Regions from separate parts of the Paenisporosarcina sp. P5_A11 genome, predicted to be linked through region 1. Evidence: predicted binding sites of a transcription regulator. Region 1 holds the regulator's gene; the other holds the start of a gene.
What was found. The regulator CtsR, encoded in region 1, represses protease genes until heat stress. The targets are predictions, from matches to a motif close to ATGGTCAATAAAGGTCAAACA.
Positions count from the first base shown of each region.

Region 2: the regulator CtsR is predicted to act here: its motif matches at 4,645-4,665, upstream of AC1DOS_RS13805 (ATP-dependent Clp protease ATP-binding subunit).

Region 1 covers NZ_JBFUKT010000003.1:41,702-51,794, reverse strand. The annotation lists gene radA (DNA repair protein RadA) at 1-302, opposite strand, end outside; gene AC1DOS_RS01930 (ATP-dependent Clp protease ATP-binding subunit) at 362-2,800, opposite strand; gene AC1DOS_RS01925 (protein arginine kinase) at 2,790-3,890, opposite strand; gene AC1DOS_RS01920 (UvrB/UvrC motif-containing protein) at 3,887-4,426, opposite strand; gene AC1DOS_RS01915 (CtsR family transcriptional regulator) at 4,439-4,909, opposite strand; gene AC1DOS_RS01910 (nuclease-related domain-containing protein) at 5,557-6,516, opposite strand; gene AC1DOS_RS01905 (YjiH family protein) at 6,972-8,291, opposite strand; gene AC1DOS_RS01900 (agmatinase family protein) at 8,293-9,252, opposite strand; gene hutI (imidazolonepropionase) at 9,253-10,093, opposite strand, start outside.
Region 2 covers NZ_JBFUKT010000111.1:2,578-9,999, forward strand. The annotation lists gene AC1DOS_RS13775 (alpha-amylase family glycosyl hydrolase) at 1-28, shown strand, start outside; gene AC1DOS_RS13780 (CoA-disulfide reductase) at 182-1,510, opposite strand; gene AC1DOS_RS13785 (DegV family protein) at 1,529-2,383, opposite strand; gene AC1DOS_RS13790 (Cof-type HAD-IIB family hydrolase) at 2,411-3,217, opposite strand; gene AC1DOS_RS13795 (prolyl oligopeptidase family serine peptidase) at 3,355-4,128, shown strand; gene AC1DOS_RS13800 (metal-sulfur cluster assembly factor) at 4,178-4,486, shown strand; gene AC1DOS_RS13805 (ATP-dependent Clp protease ATP-binding subunit) at 4,681-6,798, shown strand; gene AC1DOS_RS13810 (YjzD family protein) at 6,848-7,036, opposite strand; partial or broken gene AC1DOS_RS13815 (beta-ketoacyl-ACP synthase III) at 7,227-7,422, shown strand, end outside.

The DNA of each region.
Region 1 (10,093 bases):
ATACCTGGATCTCCACCAATTAACACTAATGAACCAGGCACAATTCCGCCACCAAGAACACGATTTAACTCATCTAAATCGGTATCAACACGAGGTTCGTCTGCAATTTCAATCGCTGTTATTGGGGTTGCTTTGTGCGAAGCACTGTCAGAGTGTTGGAAAGTACGCCGAGGTCCTTTAACAACCACTTCGATCTCTTCCACCATCGTATTCCATTCGCTACACCCCGGGCAACGTCCCATCCATTTTGCAGATTCATAACCACATGAGTTACACATAAATTTCGTTTTACGTTTAGCCATAGTTCCTCCTATGTAGAAAAGAGCATTCCGAACAACCTCGCCGGAATGCTCCAATTGTTTTATTTTGCGACTAAAGCTTCTGAACGAATCACAAATTCATCGTTTTCAACATCAAACACAATATTGTTTCCAGTTAAAACGGTACCTCTTAATAGTTCTTCAGACAAACGATCTTCAATATGCTTTTGAAGTGCTCGACGGAGCGGACGAGCACCGTACTCTGGGTCGTAGCCTTCTTTGGCGATTTTCTCTTGTGCTGCTTCAGTTAACTCTAGTTCAATTTCTTGTTCTTTCAAACGTTTTGTTAACGTACCAGTCATCAATGTAACGATTTCTTTTAAGTGTTCTTTCTCTAATGAATGGAACACAATCATTTCATCCACACGGTTTAAGAACTCAGGACGGAATGCTTTCTTCAACTCTTCGAGCATTCTGCCTTTCATATCTTTATATTTTTGTTCGCCATCTTGTAAGTTGAATCCAACATATTTGTTTTTCTTAAGCGCCTCTGCCCCAACATTCGAAGTCATGATAACAACCGTGTTGCGGAAGTCAACCGTACGCCCTTTAGAATCAGTTAAGCGCCCGTCTTCTAACACTTGCAATAAGATATTGAAGACATCAGGATGTGCTTTTTCGATTTCGTCTAACAGAATAACTGAGTAAGGTTTACGACGAACTTTTTCAGTCAATTGGCCGCCTTCTTCATGTCCTACGTATCCTGGAGGTGAACCAACTAAACGTGATGTTGAGTGTCTCTCCATGTACTCAGACATATCAACTCGAATCATTGCATCTTCATCACCGAACATGCTTTCAGCTAGTGCACGAGCAAGTTCTGTTTTACCTACACCCGTTGGACCTAAGAAAATGAATGAACCAATTGGACGTTTTGGATCTTTTAATCCAGCACGAGCTCTACGAACAGCACGAGAAATGGCAGTGACAGCTTCCGCTTGACCAATGACACGTTTATGCAAAGTATCTTCTAAACTCAATAATTTTTGAGACTCAGTTTGTGCCAGTTTAGATACTGGAATTCCAGTCCACATAGACACAACAGCAGCAATGTCCTCCACTGTAACTTCGGACTCAGCTTTGCCTTGTTCTTCTTTCCAAGACTTCTTCGTGCTATCTAGTTCTTCTTTCAGCTTTTGTTCCGTGTCTCGGAAAGATGCTGCTTTCTCAAACTCTTGGCTTTGAACTGCCGCATTTTTCTCCGAACGAATTGCTTCTAAACGCAATTCTAATTCTTTTAAATTCGGAGGAGTTGTATATGAACGCAAACGAACTTTTGAACCCGCTTCGTCAATTAAGTCAATTGCTTTATCTGGTAGGAAACGATCGGAAATGTAGCGATCGGACATTTTTGCCGCTGCGATTATAGCTTCATCCGTAATTTTCACACGGTGATGCGCTTCATAACGATCACGAAGTCCTTTAATAATAAGAATAGATTCCTCAACAGTTGGCTCATCTACTTGAATCGGTTGGAATCGACGCTCTAACGCAGCATCTTTTTCAATGTATTTGCGGTACTCATCAAGTGTCGTTGCACCAATACATTGCAATTCACCACGAGCAAGTGATGGTTTTAAGATATTAGAAGCATCAATTGCACCTTCAGCGCCACCAGCACCAATTAAAGTATGAAGTTCATCGATGAAAAGAATAACATTTCCAGCTTGGCGAATTTCATCCATTACTTTTTTCAAGCGGTCTTCAAACTCACCACGATATTTCGTCCCCGCTACCACGGTACCCATATCTAAGGTCATAACGCGTTTGTCACGCAAAATTTCCGGCACTTCATTGTTAACAATTTGTTGCGCTAATCCTTCAGCGATTGCCGTTTTACCAACACCTGGCTCCCCAATAAGAACTGGATTGTTTTTAGTACGTCGAGATAACACTTCAATAACACGTGTGATTTCTTTGCTACGTCCGATAACCGGATCCAAGCTACCTTCACGGGCGATTTGAGTTAGATCACGAGCTAAGCCATCAAGCGTTGGTGTACTTGCTGCAGGATTTGAGCTACCGCTTGCTTGAACGTGATCGTTGCTACCTAAAAGTTGCAATACTTGTTGACGGGCTTTGTTTAAGCTTACGCCTGAATTATTAAGAACACGAGCAGCTACGCCTTCACCTTCGCGGATTAATGCTAATAATAAATGCTCGGTTCCGATGTATGAATGACCAAGTTTACGTGATTCGTCTACAGACAATTCGATAACCTTTTTCGCGCGAGGCGTATAATGCACGATAGGACCCACGTCACCTGTTCCCATGCCAACTAATTCTTCAATTCCATCTTCAATTACTTGAGGACTCACTTCAATTGCTTCCATTGCCTTCGCAGCAATTCCGCCGCCTTCACGAATTAATCCTAATAATATATGTTCAGTTCCAATGGACTCATGCTTCATACGAATAGCTTCTTCCTGAGCCAATTGGAGTACTTTTTGTGCGCGTTGTGTAAATCGATTAAACATCATGTGTTTCCTCTCCTTCGTTGTCTAAATTATTATCTACTTGCAATCTTTCCCTAAACAACTTTGCCCGAAACACATCTCGTTCTTCTGGTTTCAGAGACATACCGGCATACTTTTGTAAAAAACCTGGTTGCATAAAAATCATGCATTCATTCAAAATTGACACATCTACACCTTTAATCAACCCTAAATCAATACCAAGACGCACATTTGATAAACAACGTCCCGCTTCTTCTGTCGATAAAAGTCGTGCATACGTTAATACTCCTAATGAACGGTACAAACGATCTTCTAACACATTCGGTTTCGTATGGAGGAGAGCCGTTCTTGATTCCCGTTCTTTTTGAATAATTTGTTCAGTAATGCTTTGCAAATCAGATAAAATATCTTCTTCTGACTTTCCAAGTGTGGTTTGATTTGATACTTGGAACACATTGGCAAGTGCTTCACTGCCTTCTCCGTAAATGCCGCGGACAACCATTCCTAAACGTGTAATTGCAGTGACAATCCGATTCATTTGATTGGTCATCGTAAGTGCAGGTAAATGCATCATTACCGATGCCCGCAGGCCAGTTCCCGTATTTGTCGGGCAACTCGTTAAATAGCCAAACTGTTCATCAAATGCATACGGCAATTCTTTTTCAAGAACATCATCAATATGATTTGCTTGACTCCATGCTTCGTGCAATTGTAAACCTGGGAAAATACATTGTATGCGAATGTGATCTTCTTCATTGACCATTATGCTGATTGCTTCGTTGTCTGATAATAAAACGGAACCCGCAATTTGCGAATTAGCCAATTTCGGACTAATTAAATGCTTCTCAACTAAAACTTGTCGGTTGAGCGCAGAAAGCTCTTTTATATCTATATACGAAAAGGTCGAATCAAGTTCCGATTCTGCATCAAGTATTACAGATGAAACATCTTGATCTACTTGTAATGCCTCATTTTCCGTAAAAGATAGCGGAAAACGGTACCCGGTTAAATTTCGAGCGAGCCGAACTCTTGTACTCATTACAATATCCGCATGCTCACCTTCACCAGCCATCCAACTTGTCACGGAGTTCTCTAGAAAACGTTCAATGTTCATTTGGGGTTATCACCTCCGCTTTGTAGCTGCTCCTCTATACCTCGAGCTTCATCACGAAGACGTGCTGCCTCTTCGAAATTTTCAATCTCTATCGCCTCTCGCATCGCTGTACGAATCGACTCAATTTGTTTTTTCAGTTGTAAGGTTTGACCAAATGAACCTGGGGCTTTCCCAATATGCTTAACGTTCCCATTATGCAATTTCTTAAAAACACCTGGTAGTTTCCTGTGAAAACTTTCGTAACAATTGGCACACCCAAATTTTCCTTGTTTTAAAAACTGTTGGAATGTCCACCCACATGAACTACAAGTGGTTAATTCCGGTTGCGGTTTCTCCTGAGGTTGTTTGGTTTCTGTGGCTCCGAACCAATTGGATAACAATTGATGAAGCGAAAGGGCATCTTGCTGAAATTCTAAATGGTATGGATGGAACTCCTGTGCACATACATCACAATAATGACGTTGCACCTGGGCTCCATTCTGCACTTGCGTCACGGTTACTTTTGCCGGTCGCTGCTTACAATTTTCACAAATCATATCGCTCTCGCCTCACTTTAACTGTTCATACTTGAATGTTAAGAGCATAGCCCTTAATATGCGCGAACGCAGTTCATCACGTTGGGGCAATGGGGTGTTAAGCGTTGTGCGATCAAGCGCAGCGAGCATCATCTTCGCCTCACGCTTCGTCAACACTTCCTCATCGATTAGACGGAACACAATATCTTCCATCATTGTTTGAGAGGCACCACGCTCTAAACTTACTAAGATTAATTCAATTAAATCTGCTTTGGTGTGAGACCGTACGCGAACAATACGAATATAGCCCCCGCCCCCTCGTTTACTTTCAACAAGGTACCCACGGTCCGCCGTAAAACGGGTATTAATCACATAATTAATTTGCGAGGGTACACATTGAAATTGCTCAGCAATCTCACTGCGCTTTATCTCAACATGCCCTTTATCATCTAATTCGATAACTTTCTTTAAATACCCTTCAATAATATCGGATATATTACGCATGCAATCACCTCCTAATAGATTAGATCTGAGTGCGAGTTAGGGATTATAGCTATAGCAACCAATAGTGAATGCCTGACTTTGACTAACTTTGACTTTATTATATAAGGGGGGATAGGGAGTGTGCAAATAATGTGATTTGAAGGCGCTAAATCAACTGTTTGAGAGCATCTTTAAGAATGCTTTGTTGCTGTTTGAAAGAAGATTGCGTTTCATTGGCTAGTCATCTTGGTTAATGAGACATCTTTTTAAGCGTTTTTTCGATTGTGAAAATTTATCACTCATTTTGAGGTGTTTATCGCTCAATCTGAGGATTTATCGCTCAATCTTGTCTCACAAACTAGTTAACTTATTGAAACCCCTACCCCACAGAAAAGAGCCATGCAGCGAAATTAGCGCAATGGCTCCTATCTAAAGGGTTTTTGAATGCTTTTGTTTGCGCTGCGCTCCTGTTTGAAAGAAGTTGCGTTTCAATGGCTAGTCATCTTGGCTAATGAGACAGGTTTGAAGGCTAACTTTCGATTGTGAAATATTTATCGCTCATTTTGAGGTGTATATCGCTCAATCTGAAGATTTGTCGCTCATTTCAAGAATTTATCGCTCAAACTGGAGATTTATCGCTCAATCTTGTCTCATATCCTAGTTAACTTTTAGAGCTGAGTTTTACGAATTAGCCACTTTCTATTTTTATTTCCTCCTATTTTTTCTAAATTACTTTTGCAAAGCATTCTTCTCGTCGTGGCTACAGATTTCATTCCTGTGAATTCCATCCACTTATTGGTAGTTATTTCTTCACTAAAAAGAATTCGGTATTCTTGAAGTGTTGTTAAATGTGATGTTTCACCTTTATGTGTACAAATGGGACACCTCCAAAATTTACTTCTATAGGTAAGCTTGGTCATTACACAGTCAGGACACAAGACGCCTATTGTTAAATCAGAAAATATCTTTGTTGGAATATGGGTTGGTTTTTTTGGGGGAAGTGCAGGTTCGTTTTGAATAAAAAGTTGATGCACTTTGCGGATATCAAAATGGGGGTTGGATTGATCCGCATATAATTGATGCAAGTTTTCTAATGCTTGATAAAGTCCTGATACATGTATAGCAAGACTAGGGAATGGCTTTTCTAATATAGAAGCTGGATTTGAAAAAACAATCATGCCATGAACTGGCATCGTCATCTGGTGCTGGTCAATTATTCTCTTAACAAATCTCTTACTTCGTTGAAGTTGACCCTCAGGGTTTCCCATACCATCAATAGGGCCATTGTCTCTCTGACGAGTTAATTGATGGGATTCTTCATCGTATCTAAGTATTCCAGGTATATTTTTAACTTCAATAATCAGAATAAATTTCTGATAAATAATAAGTGAATCAATCTGACAATAGGATGCCTCATTACCTACTAATATACTTTTTAGCAATATATAGTCTTCGAAGAATCGTGTTTCACTCAATTCACGATCAACCCTTAATTCACCGGCATATCCTCCCCCTTCTTTTCTTAATATTTTTTGAACATCTGGCCAGTATGCATGATTTTTCGGCAAGCGCCTTTCAAGCGCTTGATAGAATAAATATTTGTCCGACTTTTTTCTATCACTTATCAAGCTAAACCTCCATTGAATGACATATTTTCACTTTAATTAATTAAATATATTTTCGCAAGAATATTCAGTTAAATAAGTTTAGTTTTTATAATACAAGAGAACCCTTACTTGTTTCATTGACTAGTCATCTTGGTTAATGAGACAGCTTTTGAACGTTATTTTCGATTCTGAAATATTTATCGCTCATTTTGAGGTGTTTATCGCTCAATCTGAAGATTTATCGCTCATTTCAAGAATTTATCGCTCAAACTGGAGATTTATCGCTCAATCTTGTCTCATTGCCTAGTCATCTTGTAGAAACCCCTTCGCCTACAGAAAAGAGCCATGTAGCGATTTAGCGTAATGGCTGGCTCCTATCTAACTGAATAGTTTTGTTTGCGCTGCGCTGCTGTTCGAAACCTTGACTAGATATCAAATCTAAAAAAGCCATCCTTTACTCAAGGATGGCTCGTCTTTCAAAATAGTAAATACGCAATTGGTGTAACAATTATTAACGTTAAAATAACACGTTGAACCCAAATAACGATTAACTTTGGAATAGAGATTGGAATTTCTGTCGCTACTATACATGGCACAACTGCCGAGAAAAAGATGATGGACGAGATAGAAACAACTGCAATTACGAATTTCACAATCATCCCTGATTTCACTACCAGTAATGCTGGTAAGAACATTTCAGCAATTCCTAGTGCACTTGCTTTAGCAACTAGCATCGGTTCCGGAAGTTGCAAAATGTAGGTAAACGGATAGAAAATGTAACCGATCCAGTCAAATATCGGCGTGAATTCCGCTAACACTAAACCAAGTAATCCAATTGATAAAATTGATGGTAAAATCGCCATAGCCATTAATAAACCGTCTCGCAAGTTCTCCCATACGTTCGCAAGTAAACTAGGTGCTTGTTTAACCGTTTCCTGCGCTTCATTCCAAGCGGCTGTCAAACGACTTCCTTCAGGTTGCAACTCTGGTTGAGGCACACTGCCTTCGTAATAATCGTCTTTAATACGATTCAGCGGCCAGATGTGAGCCGTAATTGCCGTTACGATGAACGTTACGATTAGTGTTACCCAAAAGTACAAATTCCACATGTCCATTAAGCCAATTGTTTTCGCTACGATGACCATAAACGTAGCAGATACAGTTGAGAAGCCCGTTGCAATAATTGCCGCTTCTCGTGCTGTGTATTTCCCTTCTTTATAAACCCTATTCGTAATTAACAATCCTAGTGAATAAGAACCTACGAAAGAAGCTACTGCGTCAATTGCAGATCGACCTGGTGTTCGCCAAATTGGTCGCATAATCGGTTGCATGAGAACCCCAATAAATTCAAGTAATCCATAACTTACTAATAAAGCTAAAAATACGGCTCCGATTGGAACTAGTAAACCTACGGAAATCACTAATTTATCGAACAAGAATGGTCCCATATCAGGGGCAAATAACCACGCTGGGCCAAATCCGAAAACTATCATAACACCGACAACAAGGCCAATGATTTTAAAGAATGAAAACACCATGTCTACGGTTGATTTTTTCCAAGTCCCCGATATAAACGGGTATACTGCACCTGCTAAAATAATTATCAACGAGTAATATGGCAACACCCCTGTTGCATTTGCTTGGATCCATGACACGATGTGATCAAGCATAATCGAATTTTTCTCACCAATTGTTACTGGAACAAAAAACATAAACGCACCAATAAAACTGTAAACGAAAAACTTCCACATTCCCGTATTTGAACGTAAATTTGAACTTACTCCCACTTGTTGCATATTAAATCCCCCTTTGTGATATAACTCTCCCCGTGATAAATTCCAACCATGCATAAACTCCTGTTTTGACTGTGGCGCTTGTCGGTACATCGCGCGTTGGATCAAGACAGACAAAATCGATGTGTCGGACCGCATCATGTTGGCCGATACGCAGTAAACTCATGAACAGTTCTTCTGCGATCATGCCCCCTGGTGTAGATGCTGGAACCCCTGGTGCGACTGCGATATCGAGCACATCCATATCGATGGTTACATAGACGCGGTCTACTCGTTTCGCTAATTCTTCTAACTGTTGTTCGACGCACTGAGCCACCCCTAGCTCACGCGCTTTTCGTAAAGTTACCATGCGAATGCCGTGTTCTTTCGCATAAGCGACTAATGGTGCTGCATTGAAATAACCGTGCAGACCAATATTTACAACATCATCTCCACAAACAATCCCACCGTCAATCAATTGACGAATAGGCGTTCCGTTCGCGGGTCCTAGTTCAACTGAATCTCGTACATCTAGATGAGTGTCAAGTTGCAAAATGCCGATTCGCTCGTTTGGAAATGCACGTTTTACACCTCTTACTGCACAAGCGGTGACCGAATGATCTCCACCGATTAAACACGTTGTCGCACTGTTAAATGTGCTAACCAGTTCAAGAGTGGTTTCCTCAATTCGTTTATGAGACAACAAAATGTCTGTTGTGTGCATAACTACATCTCCTGCATCACGCACAGCATACGATGATAAATCCAAGTCCTCGTCTAAGTTATATGTAGAGAACCCTTTCCACATTTTGCGGAATTCCATTGGATATAAGGAAGCCCCTGACACGCTAATCGACGACCGCGAAAGAGGCGCGCCATATAGCACCATATCCACAGAACCTTCACTTAGCGGTTTAACCCATTGATGTACAAAATCGCCGGAAGCTTCACGCCATGACCATTCTGGAGGTTGTAAATGTTTCATTTAACCCACCACCTGGACGCCTTTTTTCCAAACACTGCCGACGTGATTCACGCCGAATAAATATTGTAATTCTTGATAATTAGAAACGTTCCACATCACAACGTCTGCTTGCTTTCCTACTTCCAACGAACCAACTTTCTCTTCCATACCAATCGCACACGCTGCATTCATCGTTGCGGCAACCAGTGCTTCTGCTGGTGTTAAACGCATGGAAATACACGCTAAATTCATCACAAGCGGCATCGAAGTTGTTGGTGACGAACCTGGATTACAGTCGGTCGAAATCGCTACAGCAACTCCAGCATCAATCATTGCTCGACCTTTGGCTGCTTCTTCACGTAAGTACAAAGCTGTCGCAGGCAATAAACAAGCGATGACGCCCGCTTCCGCCATCAACCGCACACCTTCGTCTGAAGCTTTCAATAAATGCTCCGCAGAAATTGCTCCAACTTTCGCTGCTAGTTCAGCACCACCATACGATTCAATTTCATCTGCATGGATTTTCGGAATCAATCCAAGTTTCTTGCCGGCTTCTAAAATTCGTTCTGATTGCTCGGGTGTAAATACGCCGACTTCACAAAATACGTCATTAAAAACAGCGAGGCCTTCTTCCGCTACTTTAGGCAACATGTCATTGACCAACAAATCGATATATTGCTCTTCGCTGCCTTTGTATTCTTGCGGAACCGCATGACCACCCATAAATGTTGGTACTAAATCGATCGGATGGGTTTCATTCAAGCGCTTCATGGCACGAAGTTGTTTCAATTCTGTTTCTAAATCTAAGCCGTAGCCACTTTTCCCTTCAACCGTTGTGACACCGTGTGCTAAAAATGAGTCA
Region 2 (7,422 bases), on a different contig from region 1:
AAAGAAACGTGACGAAAGTTTGAAATAAAGAATCGCTTAATATGGTAATTAATGGATATTTTGAAGTGATTCGCGCGTAGTCGACAAAGAACCGCTCATAGTCGACACAAATCCGTGCTTAGACCACACCACAACTATAGAATAAAAAAATCGCTTGAGACTGTTAAAGTCCCAAGCGATTTTATTTTGCTCGGTATCCCGCCATGTTCACTGGATCTTTTGGTGATGAGTATGGTGGAGCATAAGCTAATTCTAGTGCTTGTAGGTCATCCATTGTAAGACCTGCATAGATTGCAGTTGCAAGGACGTCAATCCGTTTGTCAACGCCTTTACCGCCAACTACTTGTGCTCCTAATACTTTACGAGTTGGAGAATCATAATGAATTTTCATGAATATTTTCGCATGATCTGGATAATACCCGGCATTCGAATGTGCTGTTTGGACAACACTTTCATATTTCATATGACGTTCAATTAACGTTGCTTCATTTAATCCTGTTATTGCGACTGATTGAGTAAACACTTTACAAATGGATGTACCAAGTAATCCTTTAAAAGGAATATTGTCGCCTGTAATATGACGAGCCACAATGTAGGCTTGACGGTGAGCTGGCCATGCCAAAGGAACGCGTTTAGCATCGCCTGTAATAAAATCGATGTTTTCTGCAGCATCACCAATTACATAGATAGACGGATCATTTGTTTGTAAATATAGGTTTGTGACAATTCCACGAGTTTCACCAATTGTTAACTGTGCTTTTTCTGCTAGTTCGGTACTTGGAGAGACACCGACACTCATTAAAATAAAATCAGCTTGTAGTTTTTCTCCTAAATCGAGGTCGAGGTTTTGACCATCAGCTTTGGTAATGAAATTCCCTTTAAAAAGCTTCACACCATGTTCGAGTAATTCCTTTTCCACTAGAGCAGAGCTATCGGGATCCATAATGTTCATCACCTGTGGAGATTTTTCTACTATGGATACCTTTATGCCGAGATTGGCAAGATTTTCTGCCATCTCTAAACCAATAAATCCTGCTCCAACGATGACACAGCTTTTGGGTTGTTCCGTTTTGATATAATGATTAATTTTCTTCATATCGCTGAAGTTTCGTAATGTGAACATTGTGGTGCTATCTAGGCCCGGTGTTTTTGGAATTATTGGCTTTCCTCCAGGTGATAATATAAGGACATCATATGATTCTTCAAAAGTCTGTTGTGTTTCTAAATTTAACACTTCAACCGTTTTTTGATTTCGATTGATGCTTATTACTCGATGTTTTAAACGAACATCAATATTTTTTTCTTTTTTAAATTTTTCAGGCGTTGCTGCAATTAGTGAACTTTCATCTGTAATCTCGCCACCGATAAAATAAGGCATTCCGCAAGCTCCATAAGACATGGTTTCATCTTGTTCATACATGACGATTTTTGCTTCTTTATCATAATAACGAATTTGGGAAGCGACAGTAGCGCCTCCAGCAACAGCGCCAACGATAACGATTTTTTTCATGTATATACGCTCCGTTTCCTATGACGGTAATTGATTTGAAAAATACACACCTAATGTTCCAGGTCCAACATGGGCACCAATTACGGATCCGATTATATGAATTTCAATTTGTTTTGGATGGAATGTGTCTTCAATCATAGCTTTCATTTCAAGTGCAAATGCTTCATCATCCCCATGACTGATAGCGATGGTTTGTTCATGAAGCCTTTCGCCTCGTTCTTCCATGATTTCAAGAATACGTTTTAAGACCTTTTTACGTCCTCTTAACTTTTCAATTGGCACAAGCTTGCCGTTTTCCACGTGAAGTAGGGGCTTAATATTTAACAATCCCCCGATAATCGCAATTGTTTTCGTGACTCGTCCACCACGAGCCATGTAATCTAAATCTTCAACTGTAAATAAATGTTCCATATGTGTAGCTTTAAAAGAAATAATTTCCACGATTCTCTCTATAGGTTCACCAAGTTGTTGTAAACGAACTGCTTCTTTTACAAGTAATCCATACCCAAGTGAGGCACATTTTGAATCAATAATGGTTAACTTTAAATTTGGAAACTCTTCTTTCACTTGATCTCGAATCATGACCGCCGTATTATGAGTTCCAGAAAGTTCAGAAGAGAAAGCGATATAAAGACCTTCTTCTCCGGACTGTGCCATTTCTTCAAAAAGCTTCAAGAATTGTTCCGGTGATGCTTGAGAAGTTTTTGGTTGTTGTCCTTGTCGAATTTGTTCATATACTTGTGTAGAATCAATCGTCATTACATCCAAGTATTCTGTTTCACCAATATGAACCCGTAATGGAATCAATGTTACCGGATTTTTTTCAAAATAAGATTTCGGTAAATCACAGGCACTGTCGGCAAATATTCTCATCTTTTTCCCCCCCGGAAATTTCTATTTCTATAAGTTTAATCGCTCTTGTAAGAATTCTGCAATACCATCTTCATTATTTGAGGCAGTTACTTCATTGGCAATGTTTTTCAGTGGTGAAATGGCATTTCCCATTGCGACACCAGTGCCAGCATATTCAATCATTTCCAAATCATTATCTTCATCGCCAAAGGCAATAATATTTTGTTGTGGAATGTTTAAGTGTTTTGAAACGTGAGCGAGTCCAACGGCTTTATTAAGACCACTTCGTACAATTTCAATAACATGCCAAGGTGCGCCCCATCGTCTATGATCGATGACTTCAGCATGTACATCGTGAAGATGCTGACGAATTGAAGGTACATCATGTTCATTTGCATGAATTAGTAAACTAGTCGGATCGGTTTTTAAATAATTGCGGATGTCTCCGGTTGTGACATGTGGTTTTCCAAAGCTGAAAATATCAAGTAATTTTTCATCGTGATAATGCAGATAAACATCATCCATCACTTCTGCAATAATGTTATAAAATTTATAGTCGTGAATGGCATCGATCACTTCATTTACGACTCCAAGATTAATGGGCTCATGAATTGGCTTCCAAGTGGGATCTGTTGGATGATGAACAAAAGCACCATTAAAATTCACGATTGGCGTTTGCATTTTTAATTGATGGTAATAAACTTCACTTGCACGGTATGGACGTCCAGTAGCAATCATGATTTCATGACCGTGTTCTCTAGCCTTAAAAAGTGTATGTAAAGTCTTTTCTGAAATGACTTTTTCATCTGTTAATAAGGTTCCATCTAAATCTAAAACGATTAAATGAGGTTGCATAAATGTGGACTCCCTTCCTACTTTAGTAAAGTGTATCGTCACAACCCGCTATTAGTCAAAAAAAGGTAACTTCAATTTTGAAATTTGCCTTTTGTTTTGCTAGGATAATAAGTACACGATGCAAAGGAAGTGGAAGTATGAAGGTTGAAAATGAACGGTGGGGACATATTCCACTATTACATGTATATAAAGAATCAGAAAAAGATATACAAGTACCTGTTGTGATTTTTCTACATGGCTTCACGAGTGCAAAAGAGCATAATTTACACTACGCCTACCAATTAGCAGAAAAAGGCTTCAGGGTTTTACTACCAGACGCCCATCTACATGGCGAAAGACAGGAACCTCTCGATGAAGTCCAATTATCATTACGATTTTGGGAAACGATATTAACTTCCATCGAAGAAATCAATATATTGAGAAATGAGCTCATTAATAGAAATATAATTTCAGGTGATACTAAGATTGGGCTTGCTGGAACTTCCATGGGCGGCATTATTACGTTAGGTTGTTTAAACGTGTACCCTTGGATCGATACTGCGGCTGTAATGATGGGTTCTCCTGGATATGTGCAATTAGCCAAAGCGCAAATGTCTCAGTTTGAATCTCGTGGCTTTAAATTGCCTATAACAGATGTTGAACGTAAGCAAATGTTTGAAACGTTACGTAAATTCGACATTACACTGAACCCAAATAAATTAAATGGTCGTCCTATATTTTTCTGGCATGGGATGCAAGATAATGTGGTTCCGTACGAGCCGACTTTCAACTTTTTCAATGCGTTAAAGAAATCGTACGTACATGATCCGCAACGTTTTCAATTTATGACCGATAAAACGGCAAGCCATGCTGTTTCTAGAAAAGGGATGCTCGCATCCACGGATTTCATTGCACACTATTTGTCTGAATAAGAAGCATTTGTTATGATGGACTTATACGAAAGTTGAAAGGGGTATGAACATGGAGCAAGATATGCGCGATAGCATGATGGGTGCACTAGAAAACGTGATTGACCCTGAACTAGGTATTGATATAGTAAACCTTGGCCTTGTCTACGATGTCGAGTTGACAGAAGACGGTTTTGCAGTTGTCACTATGACATTAACATCACTTGGTTGCCCAATGGGACCTATGATTGTCGATATGGTTAAAACTTCTTTATATGAATTACCAGAAGTAAAAGAAGTCGATGTCAAGATCGTATGGACACCAGGTTGGTCAAAAGACAATATGTCTCGGTACGCAAAAATGGCACTAGGTGTTAGATAATAAACTAATAATGCTCCACTTACTGTGAATTATCAGTGAGTGGAGTTTTTTTTTGGAACAAATGAGTGAAACCAATAAAAACCAAGGTGCAGCAGAATTCCAACAAGCGAGTTCAATATTCTTTACAGATTTAATTGTGAAATCGTATAATTAACTCAAAGGTCAGAAAAGGTCAAACTAAGGAGTGTGTGAATATGCAGCAACAACAAGAACAAAAAAAACCATTAGAATTATACGGTCGTAATTTAGTGGAATTAGCTAGAAGTGGAAAGATGGACCCTGTTATCGGTCGTGATCAAGAAATACGTCATGTTATTCGAATTCTTTCAAGAAAAACAAAAAACAATCCGGTTCTTATTGGAGAGCCAGGTGTAGGTAAAACTGCGATTGTTGAAGGATTAGCACAGCGAATCGTGCGTAAAGACGTACCAGAAGGCTTAATAGAGCGTGATATTTATGAATTAGACATGAGTTCACTCATTGCTGGGGCAAAGTATCGTGGAGAATTTGAAGAACGATTACAAGCGGTATTAAAAGAAGTGAAAGACAGTGAAGGGCGTATTATTCTTTTCATTGATGAAATTCATACCATTGTCGGTGCTGGCAAAACAGAAGGGGCTATGGACGCAGGGAATATGTTAAAACCTATGTTAGCAAGAGGTGAATTGCATTGTATAGGTGCAACCACGCTTGATGAGTACCGTCTATATATCGAAAAAGACAAAGCATTAGAACGTCGCTTTCAACAAGTATTAGTTCGGGAACCTTCAGTTGAAGATACCGTATCCATATTGCGCGGATTAAAAGAACGTTTTGAATTACATCATGCGGTTCGAATTCATGACCGTGCAATCGTCGCAGCCGCACAGTTATCGGATCGTTATTTAACAGAACGGTTTTTACCAGATAAGGCAATTGATTTAGTCGATGAAGCTTGTGCGATGATTCGAACTGAAATCGATTCAATGCCACAAGAACTTGACGAAGTGACTCGTCGGATGATGCAACTTGAAATCGAAGAACAAGCATTAATGAAAGAAAAAGATCAAGCAAGTCAACAACGTTTAGCTAACTTGCGTAATGAGCTTGATGCTTTGAAATCTTCTACAGAATCGATGCGTAACCAATGGACGACAGAAAAAGAGTCTCTTCACCAAATTCAAAAAAAGCGCGAGATCTTAGACACATATCGTCGTGATGCAGAGATTGCTGAAAACAGTTCTGACTATAAAACAGCAGGTGAATTGCGATATGGCAAGATTCCGACACTTGAAAAAGAAATTGTAGAACTTGAAGCGGAACTTGAAGCGACTTCAGAAAATCGCTTGCTTCGCGAAGAAGTGACATCAGAAGAAATTGCTTCGATTGTGTCTCGTTGGACTGGAATTCCTGTTACGAAACTTGTCGAAGGAGAGCGTGACAAACTTCTTCGTCTGAAAGAAACATTACAAGAAAGAGTAGTAGGTCAAGATCAAGCAGTCCAGTTTGTTACGGAAGCAGTTTGGAGAGCACGTGCAGGTATTAAAGATCCATCAAAACCGATTGGTTCTTTCTTATTCCTTGGGCCAACTGGAGTCGGGAAAACAGAACTTGCGAAAGCATTAGCTGCCAACTTGTTTGATTCAGAAGATCATTTCATTCGTATTGACATGTCTGAGTACATGGAAAAACATAGTGTGTCTCGACTTATTGGAGCACCTCCAGGATACATTGGGTACGAAGAAGGTGGCCAACTAACGGAAATGGTTCGACGCAATCCATATTCAGTGGTCTTACTTGATGAAATTGAAAAAGCTCACCCGGATGTCGCAAATATTTTACTTCAACTTTTAGATGATGGACGCATCACTGATAGTCAAGGACGTGTGGTCAACTTCTCTAATACTGTGGTAATTTTGACATCAAATATTGGTTCTCAATATTTACTTGAAGGTGGCGATCAAGCAGAATCATTAGTAATGTCAGCTCTTCGCTCACATTTCAAACCAGAATTATTAAACAGAATGGATGAAATCGTATTATTTCATTCGTTAAATGAATCCCACTTCACTGCAATTACAGAGAAGTATTTAGCTCAATTGGCAAACCGTTTGAAAGAACAAGAAATTAGCGTAACTTTCACATCACAATTAATTGATTGGGTTGTACTTGAAGGAACAGATGCAACGTTTGGTGCGCGACCTTTACGTCGTTTTATCCAGCGACATGTCGAAACCGCTGTTGCAAAAGCTTTACTGGGTGGGGAATTAATCCCAGGGAGTATGATTGAAGTAACCGTTGTGAATGGTGAAGTAGAAGTATATGTGAATTAAAAAAACGGCCTCTCTGAAGTAGTAACTTCAGTAGAGGCCGTTTTTAATTTTAGTGGTTTTCGTGAACCACTGGCTCGTCTGGTAGAATTGCAGAAATTACGAAAATAAGAACTGCAAAGGCAAGCGAAAGAATTGCACCTAATTGAAAATCAAATGGTACAGCTGAAACTGAACTTACTACATAGTTAAGCGTAGTAACAAGTAGAAATGACCAAATAAATGTGATAATAAATTTCATATTGATTCACCTCGAGACAGACTATTTACTTTTACCATCATATCATATGCTTCCACTGAGACAAAGAATCTTTTAGCATTCTCTGTAGAAGTTTGGCAAATTCATGACGATGTGTTGAAATATCAACAAAAATTCGTTATTATTATTACCAGGTACTAATATAAGATGATAAAAGAAATGAGGGTGTCTCATGAGTGTGGGGATTATCGGTTTAGGTAGATATGTACCAGAGCGAGTGGTTACAAACTTTGATTTAGAGAAAATAATGGATACAACAGATGAATGGATTCGTACACGTACAGGTATAGAAGAGCGAAGAATTGCGGACGATGATGTTAATACCTCAGATATGGCGTATGAAGCAGCAAAAGACGCTTTAAGAGACT